Regions from separate parts of the Caballeronia sp. LjRoot34 genome, predicted to be linked through region 2. Evidence: riboswitches for the same ligand, from Rfam matches in the RefSeq annotation. Region 2 holds a riboswitch; the other holds the start of a gene.

Region 1 (3,671 bases), on a different contig from region 2:
GCATTTGGCGCTGCGACAATCAAGGCCGGCTATGAGCATTACGAACTCAAGGCTCCATCGGACCCTGCTTCTGCCGGTAGCACGACTGACTACTTCGGCTTTTCTGGGACATTGACCAATACTGTTCATCCGACGAAGACTAACGTCTATTTCGGCGGCGGTGATTACAAGTTCACACCAGCCTTCGATGTCGCTGCAGGCGTCTACGATACGCAAACGGTTCAGTCGACAGGTGTTGCCGGTGGCAATCAGCTTCAATACTCGGTACTTGCTGACTATAGCTTTACGCGTCGTACTGATGTCTACGCCGGATTTATGTTTTCTAAATTTAACGGCGCAGCGTTTATTGGATCAGAGTCAAACAACTACATCGTAGCGACTGGAATCCGGACGATGTTTTGACCGGTGGACAGGCGACTTCGATTCATCGTGGACGTGAGGCGACAGCGAAAGCGGATCAGCTCAGCGACGCCTTGGCATGTACTGGACTCCCAGGCTAGGTCTTCCACCCCCAAGTTACGCGTCGTCGTCCTGTCCCATGCGCTGAGGAATACCGCCGGCCGTACGATCTTCACCCGCTTTGCACTTCTCGGCGAGTCCAATTTTGATGTCCGGCGAGAGCATGCCATTGCGGGATGCAGGTTGGTACATGAGTCGGCCACGACGGTTGTGCCGCAATAAGGTCGACAACGCGAAAAACTCTTCTAGGGTAAGGATTCCGTACGCCATCAGAGAATAAAACAGCGCGTCAGCTGTTCGGTGACGCCGTCGTCCGTCATCGGTCCTTTTCTGATTATGTGCATTGTCTCAATCCCTGAGGGGATGATGCGGGCACACCGGAATCCTTAAAGCTCATCAGGGGCCCGGTTCGGCGGTCGATCGCCCGGTGATCGACCTTCCGTAAATATCCGTTCACGAGAAAATAGAATTGGTCTTTTCCATCAAATTGAGACGTCCGTCACTATCTGCTCGAGTAGCCAGCGCCAGGAATCAATCGAACAGCATAGCTAACTGGACATCCTTCACGGAATAAACGAGCACGTGACCGCTGCCAGACAGGGAGAGTTGTGTCCGCATCTTACAAGGCGTAGACTTTAAGTGACGTCGGAGATGGCATTCCTCCGCAACCGCCCGCAACGGGCTGATGATGCCTACAGGCCTGGGTATGGCACTGTGGGTGCGCGTCCAACGGCTTCACTTGCCTTAAACATGCGCCATCGTTAGCTCGGCGCACGATCCCAGTTTCCATCACCGTCCGGCCAGTTTCTTAGCGATCCGCTTTGATCGCCTAGGCTGCCCGGTGAACAAGGAAGCATGATGGATCGACGATCTCTCGAATATCGGCCTACGAGCCTCTCTTTACGACATTCCATTCGATCGGGGCGCACGGGTGCGCGCTGCCCGGAGTGCCCTTTTGCGCCGCATGGTGTCGCGTTATCCGGTTCAGCGCCAGCCCGCTAGCGGCATGGCCTGCCTGAATCAACGTGGAGGCGTCCTGCAGACGGGCTATTGGCCTCGTTGATCTGCCGGGAGCGCAAGTAGTCTTCAAACAAGAAGGGGATACGCGTGGTCTTTCACAGCATCCTGTTCGAAAAGCCGGAAGACGGCCCAAGGCGCGACGATACGCCGGAGCCGGCGTTTTTCGGCGACCTCAATCTCGACCAGATCGTCGCGGCGGTCACGCTGGGGCGGGACGATTACACGCTTAAGCCCTTCTTCCACACCGAGCTGGCGCGCGAGGAAGCAATCACCTACCGGCATGAGGTCATGCGCGACCTCGACAATGTCGCCGTGCTCGACAGCATCAACGCTTTCGCCACGGGTATGCTCAAGATGCGCCAGCATCTGGCACAGGCGGAGAAGCTCCACTACCAGCGCCAAAGTCAGTGGTGGTTTCTCGAAGCGATCGCGGTGTATTGCAAGACACTCGAGACTTTTGCCCATGATCTGCCGCTGGCCGCGCCGGGCTCGAAAGGTCTGCGTGAGTTTCATCGAACCCTGAGCGGGTATGTTGCATCAGCTCGCTTTCAGTCGCTCACGCATGACGCGATCCATATCAAGGAGAATCTGGCGGCGATTCGGTATTGCATTCGCATCAAGGGGAGCGCGGTCACAGTGCTTCACTATGATTCAGAAATCGATCAAAGTGCCGACGTGCTGAGGATCTTCGACAAATTGAAGCAAGGGGAGGTCAAGGATCACAGCGCAGAGCTGCGCGACTGGTTGGACATGAATCATGTCGAAGCTTGTGTACTAGATTTTGTCGCCCAGTTGCATCCTCAGGTGTTCGTCGAACTCGCTACCTATTGCGTGAACAACGTGGATTATCTCGACGCCACCATCCAGACGTTCGATCGTGAAGTTCAATTTTACCTGGCGTACCGAGACTACATCGGCACCTGCAAATCTGCGGGCTTGAGCTTTTGCTACCCCCGTATGTCGTCGACCAGCAAAGCGGCGCACTGCGACGAGACGTTTGATTTGGCGCTCGCGCACAAGCTCGCTATCGAAAAGTCACACGTGGTCTGTAACGATTGCCATCTCGATGGCGAGGAACGCCTGATTGTCGTATCGGGTCCCAACAACGGTGGGAAAACGACATTTGCCCGTACGTTCGGCCAACTGCATTACCTGGCGAAGATAGGCTGTCCGGTACCGGGCCGGAACGCGGCGCTTTTTCTGTGCGACCAGCTGTTCACGCACTTCGAGCGCGAAGAGAATACGAAGGACCTGCGCGGCAAGCTCCAGGACGACCTGATGCGTGTCCATCAAATCCTGGCGCACGCCACGTCACGAAGCGTCATCATCATGAACGAAATATTCAGTTCTACAACGCTGACCGACGCGCTGTTTCTGAGCAAGAAAATCATCGGCGAGATACTGGAACGCGATGCCTTGTGCGTTTGCGTGACCTTCATCGAAGAGCTCGCTCATCTCGACGATTGGGCTGTGAGCATGGTGAGCGAAGTCAAGCCCGAGGACCCGGCTTCTCGCACCTTCCGGGTGAGAAGAAGGTCAGCCGATGGCCGGGCGTATGCAGTGTCGGTCGCAGAGCTTTATGGCCTGACCTATGATCATCTGACGGAGCGGCTCGGACTATGAAGGCCTATCTTTTATACCGGGACCGGGACTTGGATATGTGCCAGGAGGCCGTGTGGAATGAGCCAGCACTCGTACAGGACCTGAGATTGAACACGCTCTACCAAGCGATGGCGCAGGGCGATGCGTTCGTCTACGACGTGACCAAACGGGTGGTCCCGGCGAGCTCTATCAACCTGGACGAAATTAGTTATCGTCAGGCAATCCTTAGCGACTGCATCATCGTCGAAGCGGTAGTGAGGCAGATATACGCTATCGCGATCGAGGGGATCGAAACCAAGCGAAAGTGCTACTACGGCGTGTTTTCGGGGTCACCCAGTTCGGTGCTGCACGGCGCACGTGACTTGATTCAGCAATTCGTGGGCGTATTGAAGAAGCTACGGGATGTTGCCGACACGCAGGCAGAGCAGTTTCAATCGGAAGGGTTTGCTCAATTCTTCTCGATGATCCAGCGAGAGTTGACGGACGAGTATTTCGTGATAATTCAGCGTTGCCTCAAGGAGCTCAGGTTCAACCACGGCGTGCTAATCAGTGCGGGGCTGGGCCAGGGCAACAAGGGAATCCACTACGTG
Region 2 (3,671 bases):
AGCGCCGCCTCATTCCACACTGCCTCCTGGCACATATCCAGGTCCCGGTCCCGGTATAAAAGATGGGCCTTCATAGTCCGAGCCGCTCCGTCAGATGATCATAGGTCAGGCCATAAAGCGCTGCGACCGACACTGCATACGCCCGGCCATCGGCGGGCCTTCTTCTCACCCGGAAGGTGCGGGAAGCCGGGTCTTCGGGCTTGACTTCGCTCACCATGCTCACTGCCCGTTCGTCGAGATGAGCGAGCTCTTCGATAAAGGTCACGCAAACGCACAAGGCATCGCGTTCCAGTATCTCGCCGATGATTTTCTTGCTCAGGAACAGCGCGTCGGTCAGCGTTGTAGAACTGAATATTTCGTTCATGATGATGACGCTTCGTGACGTGGCATGCGCCAGGATTTGATGGACACGCATCAGGTCGTCCTGGAGCTTGCCGCGCAGATCTTTCGTATTCTCTTCGCGCTCGAAGTGCGTAAACAACTGGTCGCACAGAAAAAGCGCAGCGTTCCGGCCTGGTACCGGACAACCTATCTTCGCCAGGTAGTGCAGTTGGCCGAAGGTGCGGGCAAAGGTCGTTTTTCCACCGTTGTTGGGACCCGATACGACAATCAGGCGTTCTTCGCCATCGAGATGGCAATCGTTACAGACCACGTGTGATTTTTCGATCATGAGCTTGTACGCGAGCGCCAGATCGAACGTCTCGTCGCAGTGCATCGCTTTGCTGGTTGACGACATCCGTGGATAGCAAAAGCTCAAACCCGCTGATTTGCAGATGCTGACGTAGTCGCGGTACGCCAGATAAAACTGAACTTCACGATCGAACGTCTGGATCGTGGCGTCGAGATAGTCCGCGTTGTTCGCGCAATACGTAGCGAGTTCGACGAACACCTGAGGGTGCAACTGCGCGACGAAATCCAGTACACGGGCTTCCACATGGTTCATGTCCAGCCAGTCGCGCAGCTCTGCGCTGTGATCCTTAACCGTGCCTTGCTTGAACTTTCCGAAGATACTCAGGACGTCGGCACTCTGATCGATCTCTGCATCATAGTGAAGCACCGTGACCGAGCTCCCCTTGACGCGAATGCAATATCGGATCGCCGCCAGACTCTCCTTGATATGGACCGCATCATGCATGAGCGACCGAAAGCGAGCTGATGCAACATACCCGCTCAGCGTTCGATGGAACTCTCGCAGACCTTTCGATCCGGGCGCCGCCAGCGGCAAATCATGGGCAAAAGTATCGAGTGTCTTGCAATACACCGCGATCGCTTCGAGGCGCCACCACTCACTTTGCATCCGGTAGTGAAGCTTCTCCGCCTGTGCCAGATGCTGGCGCATCTTGCGCATGCCCGCAGCGAAGGCGTTGATGCTGTCGAGCACGGCTGCATTGTCGAGATCCTGCATGACCTCATGCCGGTAGGTGATCGCTTCCTCGCGCGTCAGTTCGGTATGGAAGAATGGTTTCAGGTTGTAATCGTCCCGTCCCAGCGTGACCGCCGAGACGATCTGATCGAGATTGAGGTCGCCGAAAAACGGCGGCTCCGGCGTATCGTCGTGCCTTGGGCCGTCTTCCGGCTTTTCGAACAGGATGCTGTGAAAGACCACGCGTATCCCCTTCTTGTTTGAAGACTACATCCCCCCCGCAGATCAACGCGGCCTATACTCCGGGCAACGCGCACCCTTGCGCCCGTATCGAGCGGAATGTCCTAAGAGAGGCCCGTAGGCCGATAGTCGAGAGATAGCCGACCCATCATGCTTCCTTTCGACGAGCAGCCTGCGCAATCAAATCGGATTGCGAAGAGACCGGACGGACGGTGATGGAACTGGGATCGTGCGCCGAGCTAACGACGGAGCATGTTTTAAGGCAAGTGAAGCCGTTGGACGCGCGCCCACAGTGCCATACCCAGGCCTGTAGGCATCATCAGCCCGTTGCGGGCGGTTACGGAGGAATGCCATCTCCGACGTCAATTCAAAGTCTACGCCTCGCAAGATGCAGGGGCAACCCCTTGCCAAGCAGTGGTCGGACACCTGTTTATTCCGTGAGGGGTGTCCGGGTCGCCGTATCCATTCCATGTGGTTTATCCGCGCGACCGGCATCTCAGTTAGCGTTTGCGCATCTTCATCGATTGGCTCGCGGAGATGTTCGGCGAGCTGGATTTCGCTGGACAGGTTTCATAGCGAGAGAAACGATCGCTTGTCGCACTGCTCTTACCTCGAGGGTTTGCGATCTCACCATTCGCTCAAGCTCGATGCGTTGTTTGCTGCTCGATTCTATCGGTCTCGCCGTCCTCGTGACTCGCTCCATCGTCGGTACAAAGAGCATGACAATGGCAAGACACATTGGCTCCCTTGATTCAGAGGCACTACACCAGGTGCAGTTCGCAGCGTATGCTCTTGAGCCCACCAGTAATGGCATGGAGACCAATGCCACAACATACTTATGGGAGCGGGCGCCAGATATAAAAAAATGTATTTTTTGCCGTCTTTTATTGAACCGATTAACTTCCATTCGGAAGTTTTATGATTACCGCTACAGCGTCGATTGAGAGCGTCTGATTGCCTTGACTGGCGGAAGGCAGCAGGAGTCGAACCGACCAGAGAGCGTCTGACGCCCTCTACTGGGTTTGAAGCCCAGCCGCACCACCGGATGCGTATGCCTTCCTTCGATAAAACATTAACCACCTACCGCTGTCGATCAGTCAGAGCAGATCCAGCCAGCGGCTGTCCGTGCGCATGACATGCAGGTCACGGTGAAAGCGAGTATACCCAACCCGATCGAAGAACTCCAAAACCTGGATCGCGCGTTTGCGGCCTAGCGCCGTGATATCGCGGAAAGGCGCGGCCGCGAGTTGGCCATCGCTCCTGCTCGCTTCAAGCGCCGCCATGGTTGCCAGCTCGCGAATCGCCTCCCGATGATAGAAAAGATCGCGTACGACCTGGAACACTTCGCCCTGACGCGCAAGCTTGCGCATCAACTGGCGCACGCGCTCCTCAGGCAAACCGTGCGCGGCCGCAAGATCGCGGACCCACGGCGGATTGAAGCGGCCGGCCTGCACTGCCGGCAACAACTTGCCGGCAAGCGCCTGCTCTGCATCGTCCAGCGTGACCGCGTGGCCCGGCAGATGCAGCCATGGCCCGCTCTTCACGATATCGCCGCGCGAAGAAGTGTCGTCGATCAACGCGCGCCACAACGCATCGTCTGCCAGCGGTGCGACCATCCTCCGTAAGCGCGATGAATCCGGACCTTGTTCATCGGGCGAACGCGCATGGAATTGCTCCAGCACAGCAACCACGCGAGCCGTCAACGCGCGCCATGCAGCATCCGCGACCAGCAGGGCGTCGTCGCCGGATAAAGCGACCTCATGCGTCCCGGCGGGAAGTCGCAGCGCCGCTGCCGGCATGCCGGTCAGATGCTCCAGCAACGAGCGCGAAAGACCATGCGGCGCCCGGTCCAGCAATGCGTCGAGCGCGCCCGTGTCGAGCATCGCCTGCATTGCATCGAGCCAGGCCAGCCGCTCAGGCGTTCGACGTTTGCGCGCGGGACCAAACGGATCGAGCACATGGCCCCCGCCTATCGTCCGGTTCGCCTGCGCGTTTCTCACGATAAACCGGTCCCCCGGCACCGAACACATCGGCCGCTCGAACACGAGTTGTACGCGCGCGGTATGCC

The links. A riboswitch is a leader RNA that binds a small molecule or an ion and turns the genes downstream of it on or off. The one in region 2 is predicted to bind fluoride.
Region 1: linked by a shared signal. The riboswitch ahead of ACSQ36_RS41435 (MutS-related protein) and the one ahead of ACSQ36_RS28250 (MutS-related protein) in region 2 are both predicted to bind fluoride.

What each region holds. Positions count from the first base shown of each region.
Region 1 is NZ_CAXUSB020000004.1:221,707-225,377, reverse strand. It holds gene ACSQ36_RS41450 (porin) at 1-402, shown strand, start outside; gene ACSQ36_RS41445 (hypothetical protein) at 517-651, opposite strand; partial or broken gene ACSQ36_RS41440 (IS6 family transposase) at 724-892, opposite strand; fluoride riboswitch at 1,098-1,161, shown strand; gene ACSQ36_RS41435 (MutS-related protein) at 1,567-3,102, shown strand; gene ACSQ36_RS41430 (MutS-related protein) at 3,189-3,671, shown strand, end outside.
Region 2 is NZ_CAXUSB020000002.1:1,929,125-1,932,795, forward strand. It holds gene ACSQ36_RS28245 (MutS-related protein) at 1-74, opposite strand, end outside; gene ACSQ36_RS28250 (MutS-related protein) at 71-1,606, opposite strand; fluoride riboswitch at 1,907-1,970, opposite strand; tRNA gene ACSQ36_RS28255 (tRNA-Sec) at 2,568-2,663, opposite strand; gene selB (selenocysteine-specific translation elongation factor) at 2,701-3,671, opposite strand, start outside.